2 regions of the Thermobispora bispora DSM 43833 genome follow, and region 1 is predicted to be linked to the other one. Evidence: riboswitches for the same ligand, from Rfam matches in the RefSeq annotation. Region 1 holds a riboswitch; the other holds the start of a gene.
What was found. Region 1 has a riboswitch for thiamine pyrophosphate ahead of thiO (glycine oxidase ThiO). Riboswitches for the same ligand answer to the same signal wherever they lie in the genome.
Positions count from the first base shown of each region.

Region 2: another riboswitch for thiamine pyrophosphate. It lies ahead of TBIS_RS00225 (purine-cytosine permease family protein); the one in region 1 lies ahead of thiO (glycine oxidase ThiO).

Region 1 covers NC_014165.1:1,511,907-1,519,909, reverse strand. Annotated here, with positions in the region: gene TBIS_RS06720 (Rv2175c family DNA-binding protein) at 1-309, opposite strand, end outside; gene TBIS_RS06715 (NAD(P)/FAD-dependent oxidoreductase) at 398-1,576, opposite strand; TPP riboswitch at 1,702-1,814, shown strand; gene thiO (glycine oxidase ThiO) at 1,803-2,930, shown strand; gene thiS (sulfur carrier protein ThiS) at 2,927-3,127, shown strand; gene TBIS_RS06700 (thiazole synthase) at 3,130-3,924, shown strand; gene pknB (Stk1 family PASTA domain-containing Ser/Thr kinase) at 4,020-5,960, shown strand; gene TBIS_RS06690 (8-oxoguanine deaminase) at 6,076-7,431, opposite strand; gene TBIS_RS06685 ((2Fe-2S)-binding protein) at 7,588-8,003, opposite strand, start outside.
Region 2 covers NC_014165.1:45,146-53,148, forward strand. Annotated here, with positions in the region: gene TBIS_RS19390 (hypothetical protein) at 1-136, shown strand, start outside; gene TBIS_RS00210 (ATP-binding protein) at 297-773, opposite strand; gene TBIS_RS00215 (PAS domain S-box protein) at 881-2,797, opposite strand; gene TBIS_RS00220 (methylated-DNA--[protein]-cysteine S-methyltransferase) at 2,894-3,457, shown strand; gene TBIS_RS00225 (purine-cytosine permease family protein) at 3,523-4,896, opposite strand; TPP riboswitch at 4,886-5,002, opposite strand; gene TBIS_RS00230 (rhodanese-like domain-containing protein) at 5,181-5,513, opposite strand; gene TBIS_RS00235 (Fpg/Nei family DNA glycosylase) at 5,647-6,525, opposite strand; gene TBIS_RS00240 (TenA family protein) at 6,584-7,192, opposite strand; gene TBIS_RS00245 (GOLPH3/VPS74 family protein) at 7,240-7,896, shown strand.

The DNA of each region.
Region 1 (8,003 bases):
CGTCCCGGGCAGGGAGTCGTCCGGGGTGAACAGCCAGCGGATCGACTCGACCGGGTTGTAACCGGCGTCGGCGAGCAGGGTGAGCGTCCCGGGCAGGCCCTTCAGCACCTCGCCGCCGGCGATGAAGATCGCGGGGATCTGCGGCTCGCTCTCGCCGCTCCGCCGGACGCCCACCAGCTTGTGGTCGTGGATCAGCTGCTTGACCCGGCCGACCGAGACCTTCAGCCGCTTCGCGGCCTCGGAGAGCGAGATCCACTCGGCCACGAGCCGCTCGGTCTCCGGGTCGATCTGCGTAACAGCTAGCGTCACGCAATCACCATTACCACAGGCGCGCCGTCCGAAAACACCCTGATGAGTGCCCCGGGAGGCAGCCCGCGGGAACGCCGCCCGGCCCCGGTCATTCCTTGACGCAGTCGCGGAGCGGGACCGACGGATCGGTCAGCCGCCGCGGGTCGAGCCGCTGCCCGCGCTCGGCTATCCGGCGGCCCTGCACCACGTCGCGCGGCCGGTCGACGGTGAGGATCGCGGCGAGCCGGTCCTCGGCGGTGAGCCAGCACACCGCCCACTTGGCGTCGGTGCGGGGGTCGCCGCGGAGCAGCGTCCGCTCCGCCCCGATCCGGTCGCCGGCGAACTGCACCATCCGGCCGAACTGCTCCGACCAGAAGTAGGGCACGGGATCGTAGACCGCGTCCTCGCCCAGCAGGGTCGCCGCCGCGGTGTCCGGGGCGGAGATGGCCGTGTCCCAGTGCTCGACGCGCATGCGCCGGCCGTACCGGCGCGACCACCAGTTGGCGCAGTCGCCGACCGCGACCACGTTGGGCAGGGTGCTCCGCAGGTGCTCGTCCACGAGCACGCCGTTGTCGACCGCGACGCCCGACCCCTTCAGCCAGTCGACGGCCGGGCGCACCCCGATGCCGGTCACCACCACGTCGGCCCGCACCCGGGTACCGGACATGAGCGTGATCCCATCGGGGTCGACGCTGCCGACCGGTGCGCCCAGCCGCAGCTCCACCCCGGCCTCGGCGTACCACGGGATCGTGTACGCGCCGACCTCGGGGCCGAGCGCGCCCGCCAGCGGCGCCTCGGCCGCCTCGATCACCGTGACCGCGCATCCGGCCCGCGCCGCCGCCGTCGCCACCTCCGCGCCGATCCAGCCCGCGCCGATCACGGCCACCCGGGTGCCGGGCGTGAGCCGTTCGCGCAGCGCGCGGGCGTCGTCGATGGTGCGCAGCACGTACTGCCTGCCCTCGCCGCGCAGCCGGATCGGGGTGGCGCCGGTCGCGATGACCAGCCCGTCGTACTCGATCTCGCCCTCGGTCGTCTCCAGGACGCCGTCGCGCAGCCCCTTGGCGGCCGTGCCGAGGCGCACCGTGACGTCGAGCGCGTCGAGGTCGGAGTCGACCGCGGTCGAGTCCGTCTCGCCCGCCAGGACCGCCTTGGACAGCGGCGGCCGGTCGTAGGGGCGATGCCGTTCCTCACCGATGAGCGTGATCAGCCCGGCGAACCCGCGGGCCCGCAGCGCCTCCACGCTGCGCACACCGGCCAGGCCGCCGCCCACCACCACCACGTGATCCACAACCCGAACATAGATTGCCGACCGGGGAGCCCGCCATCCGGCGCCGGATAACGAGTTGAGTACGCCACACCCGCGTCTACGGAATGCCCCAGTGCGTGGCCGAGTGTCCCGGGATTAGGCTGATTGTGGAGACGCGCGGGAGCTCGGCATGCCGGGCTGAGAGGAGAGCGCAAGGCTCTCGACCGCCAAGGAACCTGATCCGGGTAATGCCGGCGAAGGGAGCGAAATGCCCAGAGAAACGGGCGCGCCCGCCGGTCACGACGTGATCGTCGTGGGCGGCGGGGTGGCCGGCCTGTCCGCCGCCTGGCGCGCGGCGAAGCTCGGACTGTCGGTGGCCGTGATCGACCCCCACCCCGGTCGCGGGGCCACGCACGTGTCGGGGGGCATGCTCGCCCCGGTCAGCGAGGTGACCTACACCGAGGAGCCGCTGCTGCAGCTCGGCCTCGCCTCGCTGGCGCGGTGGCCGGCCTTCCGGGACGAGCTGCAGGAGGAGACCGGGATCGACCTCGACTACCGGACCGACGGCACCCTGCAGGTCGGCTACCACTCCGACGACATGGCCTACCTCGATCGGCTCGCCGAGTTCGAGCGGACGCTCGGGCTGCGGGTGGAGCGCCTCACCGGGCGGGAGTGCCGGGCCGAGGAGCCGATGCTCTCCCCCTCGGTCCGCGGCGGCCTGCTCGCCCGGGACGACGCGTGGGTGAACCCGAGGAAGGTGGTCACCGCCCTGCTCGCCGCGGTGGACCGCCACGGCGTGCGGGTGATCCCCGAGCGCGCCGCCGGGCTGGTCGCCGGCGGTGACTCCCCCGGCGTACGGCTCGGCTCGGGCGAGGTGGTCCGGGGCGCGTGGGTGGTCGTCGCCGCGGGCGCGTGGTCGTCCGAGATCCTCCCCGGCCTCCCGGTGCGGCCGGTCAAGGGGCAGATCCTCCGGCTGCGCGGCCCGGCCGGCTTCCTGAGCCGGTGCGTGCGCGGCCTGGTGCACGGCTCCCCCGTCTACCTCGTGCCCCGGGGCGACGGCGAGATCACGCTCGGCGCGACCATGGAGGAGCTGGGGTTCGACGGGCGGGTCACCGCGGGCGCGGTCTACGAGCTCCTGCGCGACGCACACGAGCTCGTTCCCGGCGTCACCGAGCTCGAGCTGGCCGAGACCGCGACCGGCTTCCGGCCCGGGACACCGGACAACCTGCCGCTCATCGGGCCGGCCGGGCCGCCGGGCGTGCTCGCCGCCACCGGCCACGGCCGGGGCGGCATCCTGCTGGCCCCCATCTCCGCCGAGGCCATCGCGGCGTTCCTCACCGATGGCCCGGTACCGGATGTCGTCAAGTCCTGCGATCCAGGGAGATTCCGATCGTGAAGGTCGTGATCAACGGGAACACGGTCGAGCTGCCCGGCGGGGCGACCGCCGCCGACGCGGTGCGCACGCTCACCTCGGCGCACTCCGGTGTGGCGATCTCGATCAACGACGAGGTGGTGAGCCGGAGCGCGTGGGAGTCGACCCCGCTCTCCGAGGGCGACCGGGTCGAGGTGCTCACCGCGGTACAGGGAGGGTGAGCATGGCCGAGACCCCGGCCCCCGCGGCCCCCGGCGGCGACGACGTGTTCGTCCTCGGCGGGGAGAAGTTCACCTCGCGCCTGATCATGGGCACCGGCGGCGCCCCCTCGCTGGAGGTGCTCGACCAGGCGCTCGCCGCCTCCGGCACCGAGCTCACCACGGTGGCCATGCGCCGGCTCGACCCGTCGGCCAGGGGCTCGGTGCTCGACGTGCTGCGCAAGCGGGGGATCAAGCCCCTGCCCAACACCGCCGGCTGCTACACCGCCGGCGAGGCCGTGCTCACCGCCCGGCTGGCGCGGGAGGCCCTGGAGACCAACTGGGTCAAGCTGGAGGTCATCGCCGACGAGCGCACGCTGCTGCCCGACCCGATCGAGACCTTCGACGCGGCCGAGCGGCTGGTCGCCGACGGGTTCGTCGTGCTGCCGTACATCGGGGACGACCCCGCGCTGGCCCGCCGCCTCGAGCAGATCGGGTGCGCCGCCGTCATGCCGCTGGGCGCGCCGATCGGCTCCGGGCTCGGCATCCGCAACCCGCACAGCATCGAGCTGATCGTGGAGTCGGTGAACGTCCCGGTGATCCTCGACGCCGGGATCGGCACGGCGAGCGACGCGGCCCTGGCCATGGAGCTCGGCTGCGACGCCGTGCTGCTCGCCAGCGCGGTGACCCGGGCGCAACGGCCCGCCCTGATGGCCGCGGCCATGCGGGCCGCCGTCGACGCGGGCCGGAAGGCCTACCTGGCCGGCCGCATCCCGCGCCGGCGCTACGCCGAGGCGTCCTCCCCGGCCCGCGAGGCCTGACCTCCGGATCACGCGGGCCGGGGCCCGGCCGGGGCGAGGTATCGGTTGGGCTTCTCCAGCGGTACGTTCCGCGCGTCACCCGTAAACTCGGGCGAGTGGACACGACGCTAACCGATCCGCTCATTGGGCGGCTGCTCGATGGGCGCTACCGCGTCGAGTCCCGGATCGCCCGGGGCGGCATGGCCTCCGTCTACCTGGCTCTGGACGTCCGGCTCGAGCGCACGGTCGCCGTCAAGGTGATGCACCCGTCGCTGGCCGAGGACCCCCAGTTCGTGCAGCGGTTCATCGGCGAGGCGAAGTCGGTGGCCCGCCTTTCGCACCCGAACATCGTGCAGGTCTTCGACCAGGGCACCGACGGGACGCACGTCTACCTCTCGATGGAGTACATCCCCGGGAGGAGCCTGCGCGAGGTGCTGCGCGCCCGGGGCCGCCTGCCGGTGCGCGAGGCGCTGGAGATCGTCATCCCCGTGCTGGCCGCCCTCGGCGCCGCCCACCAGGCCGGGCTGATCCACCGGGACATCAAGCCCGAGAACGTGCTGATCGCCGACGACGGCCGGGTGAAGGTGGTGGACTTCGGGCTGGCCCGCGCCATCCACGGCGGCCACCTCACCCGCACCGGCACGATGATCGGCACGATCGGCTACATGTCGCCGGAGCAGGTCACCACGGGCACGGCCGACGCCCGCAGCGACGTCTACGCCGTGGGCATCATGCTCTTCGAGCTGCTCACCGGGCGGCAGCCGTACGCGGGCGAGACCGCGATGTCGATCGCCTACCGGCACGTGCACGAGAACGTGCCCGCGCCCTCGTCGGTCGTCCCGGGCATTCCGGCCTCCGTGGACGCGCTCGTGCGCTCCGCGACCGATCGCGACCCGGACCGGCGCCCCCGCGACGCCACGGCGATGCTCGTGGCCGCGGTCGAGGTGCACCGCGGGCTCACCCAGGGGGGCGCCGCGCACCCCACTCCCCCGCCGGGCTCGGTGACCGCCACCGCCGTCCACCAGGCCGAGGACCTCGACCCGGTCCCGGAGCGGGAGGAGCGGCTCGCCGAGACGATGATCCAGCCGCAGGTGGAGCTGCTCACCAGCCCGGGCACGGCGGAGCCCCGGGCGCGGCGCGGCCCGCGGCCGGCCATCTGGTTCATCGGCGCGCTCACCCTGCTGATGCTCGCCGGGATCGCGTTCAGCGCGTGGTGGTTCTCCCAGGGCCGCTACGTCAAGGTGCCCGACCTGCGCGGCCAGAACATCGTGGTCGCCCGGCAGATCGCCCAGCGGGCCGGCTTCGAGGTGAAGATCGGTGAGCCCAGGTTCGACGACAAGATCGAGAAGGACCGGGTGCTCGACACCGAGCCGGGGGCGGGCGCGGAGGTGGTCCGGGGCTCGCTCCTCACCCTGATCCCGTCCGGGGGCCCGGAGACGATCCCGGTGCCCAAGGTGGTCAACCTCAGCGAGGCCGACGCCCGGGCGAAGATCGCCGAAGTGGGGCTCACCGTCGGGCGCGTGAGCAAGCTGCCGAGCGAGACCGTCCCGCGCGGCCAGGTCATCCGGACCAATCCGGAGGTCGGCACGCGGGTGCGCAAGGGCGGCAAGGTCAACCTGGTGATCAGCGCCGGGCTGCTCATGCCGAACGTCACCGACATGACCCGGGAGCAGGCCGAGCAGTTCCTCCGGGAGAAGGGCTTCAACGTCCAGGTCGTCGAGGTGACCGACGACACCCCGCCCGGCACGGTGATCGCCCAGCACCCCGCCGGCGGCGCCGAGGTGGACGCGGGCGCGACCGTCAACCTCACGGTCTCCAAGGGCCCGGAGCACGGCTGGCGCTGGCCGTGGGAGATCGAGGTCGCCCCTGGAGAGCAGCCGCCCAACCTCGTCCAGGTCCCCGACGTGCGGTACAAGAACGTCCGCGACGCCGTCCACGAGCTGCGCGCCGCCGGGTTCAAGGTGCACGTCCGCAAGCTGTTCGGCACCGACCGGGTGGTCGCGGTCAACCCGGGCGGGCAGCAGCCGCCGGGGACCAAGATCACTATCTGGCACTGACCCGCGCGGCCCGGGCCGGCCGGTTCCGGCCCGGGCCGCCCGGTGTTCGGACGGCCCCGTACCGGATCGGCCCGCCGTACCGGATCGGCCGGCGGCGTTCCGCCGGCGGCGCGGCTCACCCGGCGGCGAGCAGGCGGCGGCGCGCTCTGACCCCCGCCTCCGCGGCCGCGTCCTCGGGGACCGTGCGCAGCTCACCGTCCTCCACCACGGTCCGGCCGCCCACGAGCAGCCGGGCCAGCGGCGGGGTCTGGCCGTAGACGAGGGCCACCACGGGGTCGTCCACGGCGGCGTGGAACCCGTCCAGCCGCCACAGCGCGATGTCGGCGAGCTTGCCCGGCTCCAGGGAGCCGAGCTCGGCGTCCCGGCCGAGGCACCGGGCCCCGCCCAGCGTGGCGAGCTCCAGCGCCTGCCGCGCGGTGAGGGCGCGCGGGCCGTACCTGGCCCGCTGCAGCAGCATGGCCATCCGCATCTCCCCGGCGAGCGGGGTCAGCTCGCTGGAGGCGGCGCCGTCCACGCCGAGCCCCACCGGGGCGCCGGCCCGCAGCAGGTCGCGGACCCGGGCGATGCCCGCGCCGAGCCGCCCGTTCGAGGAGGGGCAGTGCGCGACCCCGGTGCCGGTCTCGCCGAGCCGGCGCACGTCCCCGTCGCTGAGGTGGACGGCGTGGGCGAGCCAGACGTCCGGGCCGAGCCAGCCGAGCCGCTCGAGGTACTCCACCGGGCGCACCCCGAACTGGGCCGCGCAGTGCTCCTCCTCGTCGAGCGTCTCGGCGATGTGCGTGTGCAGCCGCACGCCGTGCGCCCGGGCGAGCTCGGCCGAGGCGGTCATGAGCTCCCGGCTCACCGAGAACGGCGAGCAGGGGGCCACCGCGATCCGCACCATCGCCCCGGGGGACGGGTCGTGGTACTTGCGGATCGCCTCCTCGGTGGCGGCGAGGATCCCGTCGAGGTCCTCCACCACCTCGTCCGGGGGCAGCCCGCCCTGGGAGCTCCCCCGGTCCATCGAGCCCCGGCACGGGTGGAACCGGAGGCCCACCCGCCCGGCGGCCTCGATCTCCGCGGCGAGCAGATCACCCCGCCCCGCGGGGAACACGTAGTGGTGGTCGGCCGACGTGGTGCAGCCGGACTTGGCGAGCCAGGCGAGCCCGGCCGTGGCCGCGCCCCAGACCACCTCGGCGTCCACCCCGGCCCACAGCCGGTAGCCGGTGACCAGCCACTCGAACAGCGTCCCCTCGGGCGCCATCCCCTGCGTGGCCCACTGGTAGAGGTGGTGGTGGGTGTTGACGAGCCCGGGGGTGGCCAGGCAGCCGGTGGCGTCCACGCGCTCGGCCCCGTCGGGCACGGCGGGCGGGGCGCCGGGGCCGACCCGTGCGATCCGGTCGCCCTCGACCACGATGTGACCGGACGGGATCTCCGGCCCGGCGACCGGTGCGATGTAGGCGTTCTCAATGACGATCGTCGCTGATCGGGACACGGCTGCTCCTGGGCACGGGTCGGTCGGGGGACGGCGCGGGGCGGGCGCGGGCGTCCCGCTCCGCTCGATGACGCGCCCGCGGGACGCCGCCGGCCCGCGCCCCGGCCCCGCGCGGGCGGCGTCCGGGGTGCGGCCTGACCGGGTGCGGGCGGGCCGTCATGTGGCGCGCGCCGCCGCCTTGCGGCGGGCGGCGAGGCGGACCGCGTCGAGGATCTTCTCGTACCCGGTGCACCGGCACAGGTTCCCGGCGAGGGCCTCCCTGATCTCGGCGTCCGGGGGAACGCCCTCGGCCCGCTGGAGCAGGGCGTGCGCCTGGACGACGAGCCCGGGGGTGCAGAACCCGCACTGCACCGCGCCGGCCTCGACGAACGCGCGCTGCACCTCGTCGAGCTCGCCGCCGGGGGCGAGCCCTTCGACCGTGACCACGTCGCGGCCCTCGGCCTGGCCCGCGGCGACCAGGCAGGCGCAGACGGTCACCCCGTCGAGGTAGACGGTGCACGAGCCGCACTCGCCCTGCTCGCAGGCGTTCTTGGTGCCGGGCAGGCCGAGCCGCTCGCGCAGCACGAACAGCA
Region 2 (8,003 bases), 1.5 Mb from region 1:
CGCCCTGTGGCTCGTGTTCGGCTTCGTGCTGCCGACGCTGTTCGCGATCTTCAAGTTCCTGCTGTTCGCCGCGGTCCTCGCGTTCCTCGGGTTCGTGGCGGTCACCCTCGTCGGCAAGGTGTCCGGCAGATCGTGAACCCGGCACGCCCCGGCGGTCACGTCACCGGCTGAGCCGATCGGTCACGTGACCGCCTGAGCCGATCCATCACGTCAGCGGCCGAGCCGATCCCGGGCGCCCGCCGCACCGGGCGCCCGTACCGGGCCGGACGGGCGGGCGACGATAGGGCCGATTCCGGTCACCGGTTTCCCCGGGTTTCGGTACGGCCCGCCGCGCCCGGCGGGTGCTCGGCCGTGTGCGGCCCGGTCCCGTTCTTCGACTCCCAGGAGGCGGTGATCCGCGCCCAGACCGTGGTCTGCCGGTCCTCGTGACGCACCCCCCACCGCTCCGCCACGTAGTCCACGATGCTCAGCCCGCGGCCGCCGAGCGAGGAGAGCGTCAGGCACCCCGCACGCGGCTCGGTCGCCGCCCCACCGTCGCTCACCTGCACCTCGACGTGGCTCTCGGAGCAGCTCCACGCCACCCGGAGCTTGCCCGAGGGGAGCGGATGGGCATGCCGGAGGGCGTTGCTCAGCAGCTCGCTCAGCACGAGAACGACGTCATCGACCGCGGAGGAGACCAGCCCCGCGGCCTGCAGCTCGGCACTGAGGCGCTGGCGGGCGATGGCGACGCTCGACGGCGCGTACGGCAGCATCACAACGCGCGACGCAATCACCTCCCCGCATCCGTTTCCCGGAGGAAACCAGCCCCCCAGTACGGCCGAAATGCCCCGTGAAGTCACCAGAGAAACCGAAGCATCGATCACAGATTGCTGACATTCGACTATTGATCAGTGGTCATCGGGGCCTTCTGCTTACCCTGCCCCGAATCGGGCACCGCACACGGCAGCACCACCCGCATGCGCGTACCCCCTCCGGGACGGGGGTGGGCCGTCACCTCCCCTCCTTGAGCCCGGGCCAGGCTCCGCACGATGTAGAGGCCGAGGCCCACACCGCCGAACCTGCGCCGGTTGCCGCTGTCCGCTTGTACGAACCGTTCGAAGATACGCTCCCGGTCCGCGGGCGCGATGCCCACCCCCTCATCTTCGACCACGACCACCACGCGGTCGCCCTCGGCCCAGGCCGCGACGCGGATCAGGCCCCCGTCCGGCGAGTACTTGAACGCGTTCTCCAGGAGCTGGCCGAGCAGGATCTCGGTGGCGAGGGCGTCCCCGTGGACCAGCGGGAGGCCGGGCTGGACGTCCACCTCGATCCGGTGCCGGTCGGAGAGCGCCGGCAGGCCGAGCGTGGCCGCGCGGATCCGCTCGCCCAGGTCGAACGGCTCGGTCGTGATGGTGAGCGCGCCCGTGCCGGCCCACGCGCCGAGCAGCAGGTGGTCCATGAGCCGCCCGAGCGCGTTGGCGCGTTCCGCGATCGTGCGCACCGCCGACCGCCGCTCCGCGTCGGAGAGGGCGTCCCACCGGCGGTCGAGCGTGCTGGCGAACCCGCGCACGATCGTGATCGGGGTGCGCAGCTCGTGGCCGGTGACGGCGAGGAACAGGTCCTTGGCCTCCTCCAGCTCCTTCGCCCGGGTCACGTCCCGGAAGTCGACCACGGCCTCGCCGGTCTCCGGGATCTCGTTGCACAGCACGTCGAGCCAGCGGCCGGACGGCAGCCGGAAGGTCAGCTTCTCCCCCGGCGCGGGCAGCGGGAACGGCGGCGGCTTCCCGATCACCTCGGCCGCGGTGAGCCCGGTCAGCTCCGCGGCGGCCGCGTTCCACCGCACCACCCGGGACTCGCCGTCGAGCACCGCGATCCCGTCCGCGCACGCGTCGAAGACGGCGCGCTCGTGCGCGCGCTGCCGTACCGCCTCCTGGTAGGCCATGGCGTTGCCCACCGCGATCCCCACGTGCCCGGCGAGCAGCTCGAGCAGCTCCAGCTCCACGTGGCTCGCCCGGTGTCTCGCGAACAGGGCGTACAGCGCGCCGTACGGCCGGCCGCCGACCGCGGCGAGGCCCACCGCGATGGTGTGCACCCCGGGGACGTACGCCCGGAGCGGCTCCTCGCACCCGTCGCCGACGCCGGTCTCGAGCAGCACCGGCCGGCCGGTGCGGAGCAGCTTGCCGACCAGGCTCGTGGCCAGCTCCGCCGTGCTGCCCCGGGCCTCCTCGGGGAGCCGGTGCAGGCCGACGAGCCGCAGCCGGTCCCCCTCGATCGACGCGAACGCCCCGGCGTCGGCGCCGGTGAGCTCGGTGAGGCTCGCCGCGATGCGGTCGAGCACGATCGGCAGGTCGAGGTCGGCGTTGATGTCCGCGACCACGTCGGTGAGCCGCCGGACCAGCCTGGCCCGGCGGGCCGCCCCGCCCTGGGCGGCGTCGTCGTCCTCGACCGAGTGGTAGACGCTCACGTACCCCAGGAGCGCCCCGGTGGGGGAGCGCAGCGCGCTCGTGTCCACCCGCACGTCGAGGAGCCGGCCGTCCCGGTGGTAGCGCCTGCTGCGCAGGGAGACGCGCCCACCGGTGCGGACCCGTTCGAGCACCGCGTTGTGCTCGGCCATCAGCTCCCTGGGCACGATCGGCGCCCGCTTGCCGACGAGCTCCTCGGCCTGCCAGCCGAAGAGCCGCTCGGCCGCCGCGTTCCAGCTCACCACCGCCAGATCGCGGTCGAAGGCGACGATGGCGTCCGGGGCGCTGGCGACGACCGCGCCGGCGACGCCGTCCGCATCCCCGTCGGTCACCCAGGAGCCGTCCACGTCACCCATCGTGCCCGCTATCCACTTTCGATTCCGTGGTTTTCCGCGGGCCGGGCACGCTCCGATACGCTTCCTCCACGCAGTGAGAGGAGAAGTGGCACGCCAATGTCCTCTGGGGACCTCGAAGCTCTCCTCCGGGTGACCGCACCGGGGTACAAGGGCGAGCCCGCTCCGGACATCGCCCTCGGGACCACCGACGGCCCGGTCGGCCGCCTTGTGCTCGCGGTGACCGCACGCGGTGTGGTGGCGTGCAGCTATGAGGACGAGGACACGGTCTACGCGCGGATCCACAAATCGCTGGGCGGGTCCATCGGTTCCGACCCGCGGCGGATCGACCCGGTGCGGCGGGAGCTCGACGCGTACTTCGAAGGCCGGCTCCGCGCCTTCTCCACCCCGGCCGATCTCCAGCTCGCGGCGCCGTTCGTGCGGACCGTGCTCCAGATGATGCTCTCCGTGCCGTACGGCACGACCACGACCTATCGGGACATCGCGGCGCGCATCGGCCGGCCGCAGGCGGTGCGGGCGGTGAGCAGCGCGCTCAGCGCGAACCCGGTCTGCCTGTTCGTGCCGTGCCACCGGGCGGTGGAGTCCGCCGAGTCGCTGGGCGGGTACGCGGGGGGCGCCGAGGCCAAGGGGTACCTGCTCCGGCTCGAAGGCGCGCTCGCCTGATCCCGCCGGCGTACGGCCCGGCCGATCGATGCCCGCGGTCATGGCCGATGAGCCTGGTCCGGTGGTCACCGGCCGGTGAGCGCCGGGTCCCGCCGCTCCGCCTCGGCCATACGCCGCCGCCGGACGATCGGCCCGGCGAGCAGGGTGCCGGCGGCCGAGATCACGAACGCGGCGAGCGCGGCGTTCAGCCATGGCGGGCTGGTGAACCCGATGGCCGAGCGCGCCGCGGCCCAGATCGCGTCCCACCAGCCGACGGTCGGCGTGGCCGTCACGAGCCAGTAGGCGGCGAAGCCGAGCAGCCACGGCACGAGCATGAGCCAGCGCGCGGGGGCGTCCTCCGCGGTGTTCCAGCGGGACGCGCCGCCGAGCACGAAGTAGTCCACCGCGAGCACCGCGAACATCGGCACGAAGACCGCGCCGATCACGCTGAGGAAGGCGCCGTAGGCGGTCACGTCGGCCACGAGCGCGATGAGGATGGTCACCACCCCGACCGCCACCGAGATCACCCGCCGGTCGAGGCGGGGCCGGAGGTTCTGGATCGACATGGTGGTCGAGTAGACGTTCGCGAACGACTGGTCCACCTCGCGCAGCACCAGGATCCCGAAGAACAGCCCGCCGAGCGGGGCGGCGACGAAGGGGTCCCAGACCCGGTCCGGGTCGTTGCCCACGATGGCGAGCGCGGCGATCCCCAGCGCGAGGCAGGCGACCTGGGCGATCGTGTACCCGCCCACCACCCCGGTGAACGCCGCCGCGCTCGACCGGGAGTGCCGGGTGAAGTCGGCGGCGAGCGGCACCCAGGAGACCGACAGGGCGATCACATAGTCGACGGCCGGGGCGAACGCGTGCCACGACCCTTCGCCGAGCGAGGGCACCCGGGCGAAGAGCACCACCGAGAGCCAGACCATCGACACGATCACGCCCGCCGTCACGTACCGCCGCAGCAGCCGCAGCGAGCCGAGCGGCCGGATGGTGAGCGCGATCGTCACCACCCCGGCGAGCACCACCCACAGCGCGTACGGCGTGCCCGGCCCGAAGATCGCCTGGGCTCCCCGGGCGATCACCCACAGCTCGAACGCCCCCCAGCCGAGCATCTGCACGATGTTGAGCACGGTGGGGACGTAGGAGAGGCGGGTGCCGAACAGGCCCCGGAGCAGCACCATCGCGGGCCGGCCGGTCTGGGTGCCCGGGATCGCCGACACGCCGACCATCGCGGTCCCGATCAGGCTGCCGATGACCGCGGCGAGCAGGGCCGCGGGGAAGGTGAGCGGCTCACCGCCGAGCGGGTCGAGGAGGAACAGCGCGCCGGAGAACCCGAGGAGGCTCACCCCGAGGTTGGCCCAGAACGCCCCCTGGTCGAGCAGGCCGAGGGTCTTGGGCGGCTCTTCGTCGAGGGTGAGCGGGGCTTCGGAACGGTCGGAACCGACGCGGCCAGACGTCATCGCACACTCCCTACGCCGGTATTACCCGGACAGGTTCAGGCGGTCGGCGGCGCCGTGTCAGCCGCCCTCTCAGCCCGGTCAGGCCCGAGCTCCCGCGGTTCGATCGAGTTTTGCCGACGTGATTATGCGCACTGGTCGGTGATTTGTCACGCCCGGTCAAGCCGCGCGGTAAAGAATCCGCAGGCCGCGGCGCGGACCGGGGCAGGCCCGCGCGGTGGAGAACGCCAGGTGGAACGCCGGGCCCCGTCGGCCGCGCCGGGGCCGGCGGCCGGTCCGCGCCGGTGTCAGGCCACGTACGGGGGCATCCCGGTCTCGCTCACCATCGGGCGGCCGGCCGCCGCCCATGACTGCATGCCGCCGCCCACGTTGATCGCCTGCTTGCCGATGTGGTTGAGCCACGCGGCCGCCTGCGCGGACCGGCCGCCCGCCCGGCAGATCACGTAGATCGGCTGGGCGTCGGGCACCTCCCCGATCCGGGACCGCAGGTCGCCCATGGGGATGTGCACCGCCTGCGGCGCGTGCCCGGCCCGCCATTCGTCGAGCTCCCGGACGTCGAGCAGGAAGGCGTTCTCGGGGACCTCGCTCGCGTCCACTTCGTGCACCGTCATGCGTGCCATTCTGCAGGCCGGCGCCGGGTGCTCGCCCCGGCGGGGAGCGGACGCCTGCGCCTGAGCCGGCCCCGCGGGGAGCGGACGCGTGCGGCTGAGCCGCCCTTGCCCCGAGCGGACGCGCTTCCGCGGCCGGCCGCCCTCACCGGAGCAGCCGGGACAGCCGCCGGTCGGCGAGGGGCCTGCCGCCGGTCTGACACGTCGGGCAGTACTGGAGCGCCGAGTCCGCGAACGACACCTCGCGGATCGTGTCCCCGCACGCGTGGCACGCCTCGCCGGTACGGCCGTGCACCCGCATGCGGAGCCGCGGGTGCGGTTCCGGGCGCTCGGCGGCGAGCGCCCGCGCCTCGGCGACCGCCTCGCCGAGGACGGTCACGATCGCCGAGTGGAGCGCGGCCACCTGGTCGTCGGTCAGCGAGTCGGCGAGCTTGAACGGGGAGAGCCGGGCGGCGTGCAGGATCTCGTCGGAGTACGCGTCGCCGATCCCGGAGATCAGCCGCTGATCGCGGAGCAGCCCTTTGACCTGGGTACAGCCGGCCCGGACGATCTCACGGAGCCGGGCCACGGTGAAGCCGTCCGACAGCGGATCGATCCCCAGGCCGGCGATGCCCGGCACCTCGGCCGGGTCGTGCACCACGTAGAGCGCGAGGCGCTTGCGCGGGCCCGCCTCGTGCAGCTCGAACCCCGGCGCCCTGCCCTCGGGGTCCGGCGAGAGCCGTACCCGGGCGGCGAGCGGACCCCGCCCGGACCGGGCGGGCCGGGCGCCGGTGAGGTCGTCGCGCCAGCGCAACCGGCCGCTCCGGCCGAGGTGCGCGACCAGGTGCAGGCCCTCGCACTCCAGGTCGAGGAACTTGCCGTGCCGGTGCACGCCGGTGATCGCCCGCCCCACGAGCGCCGCCGGAGGCGGGTTCACGGTCTTCAGCGCCTGGACCGCGACCACGTCGGCCCCGGCGACCGTACGGCCGCCGGCCCGCGCGCGCAGGAAGGCGGCGAGCGCCTCGACCTCGGGCAGCTCCGGCATGCCCTGCAGGTACCCGGCGCCCGCCGCGGCAATCCCGCGGCCGCCGTGGGCCGCCGGATCAGACGGGGACGTCCCAGAAGGCGAGCTCGTGGTTCATGCCCTCGATGAACAGGGCCTTGGCCCGTTCGGGGTCCGGGTTCGCCTCGTCGAGCATCACCGCGATCCGGTCCGCGAGCGCGGCGAAGTTCGGGTCGGCGTAGGTCTCCACCCACCGCCGGTACCGCGGCTCGGCGGGCGGGTTCTTGGCGAGGATCTGGCCGAGGGTGGAGTACCCCCACATGCACGGGTAGAGCGCGGCGAGACCCTCGGCGTAGTTCGCCGCCGCCTCCAGCAGGAACGAGGTGTAGGCGGCGCAGGCCGGCCCCTTCACCGCACCCTCCAGGTCCGCGCCGAACTCGGCGGAGAGCGACCGGTGCAGGTTGAGCTCGTCGTGGAAGGTCGAGTACGCCAGGTCGACCAGGTCGCCGAGGTGCTTGTCCGGCGCCTGCCAGGCGAGGCGGCAGAACACCCGCACGTAGTCGTGGAGGTACAGGTAGTCCTGCTCCAGCCACGACCGGAACACCTCCTCCGGCAGGTCACCGTTGGCGATGCCCCGGACCGTCGGGTGGGCGAGCTGGGCGTCGAGCATCGGCCGCCCAATGGCCTGCAATTCCTGCGAGATACCCATGAAACGCATTCTGCCCGGGGGCCGGAATCGCCGCTTAGGGTGGAACCGTGACGCTGACGATCGCCGAAGAACTCCTGCTGCTCGGCTACCACGACGAGACCGGCCGCCCCCAGGCCGGGAGCGTGGAGCTCGACGCCGCCGTCGCCGGCGCCCTGCTGGCCGAGCTCGCCGTCGCCGGCCGCATCGACCTCCGGGACGACATGGTCGTGGTCACCGACCGCTCCCCGGTCGGTGACGAGGAGCTCGACGCCGTCCTGGCCCGCGTCCACGGCGAGCCCAAGCCGCGCAAGGCGCAGTGGTGGGTGGAGAGACTGCGCTCCGGCGAGCTCCGCAAGCGCCTGCTGCGGCGCCTCGCCGAGCGGGGTGTGCTCAGTGAGGAGACCACCAAGCTGTTCGGCCTCATCCCCCTGCGGCGCTACCCGGAACGGGACCCGTCGGCCGAGCAGGAGATCAGGCGGCGGATCGAGAACGTGCTGACCGGGGCCGACCCGGACCCGCGGACCGCGGTCCTCATCTCGCTGCTCCACGCGGCGAGGCTCGACCGCAAGGCGTTCCCCAAGACCCACCGGAGGCGGATCAAGGAGATCGCCGAGGGAGAGTGGGCCGGCGCCGCCGTGTACCGGGCGATCGTCGCCGTCCAGGCCGCGGTGACCGCCGCGGTCGCCGCCGCGATCGCGGCCACGAGCGCCGCCGCCGGGAGCTGAGCCCTCGCATCGGCGCGGTACGGCCGGCGGCCTCGGGTCTCATCCGCCGGCACCCGCTCCGTGAGGCGACCTGCGCGGCGTGGCGGCCGGTGCCGGGCCGCCCTCCG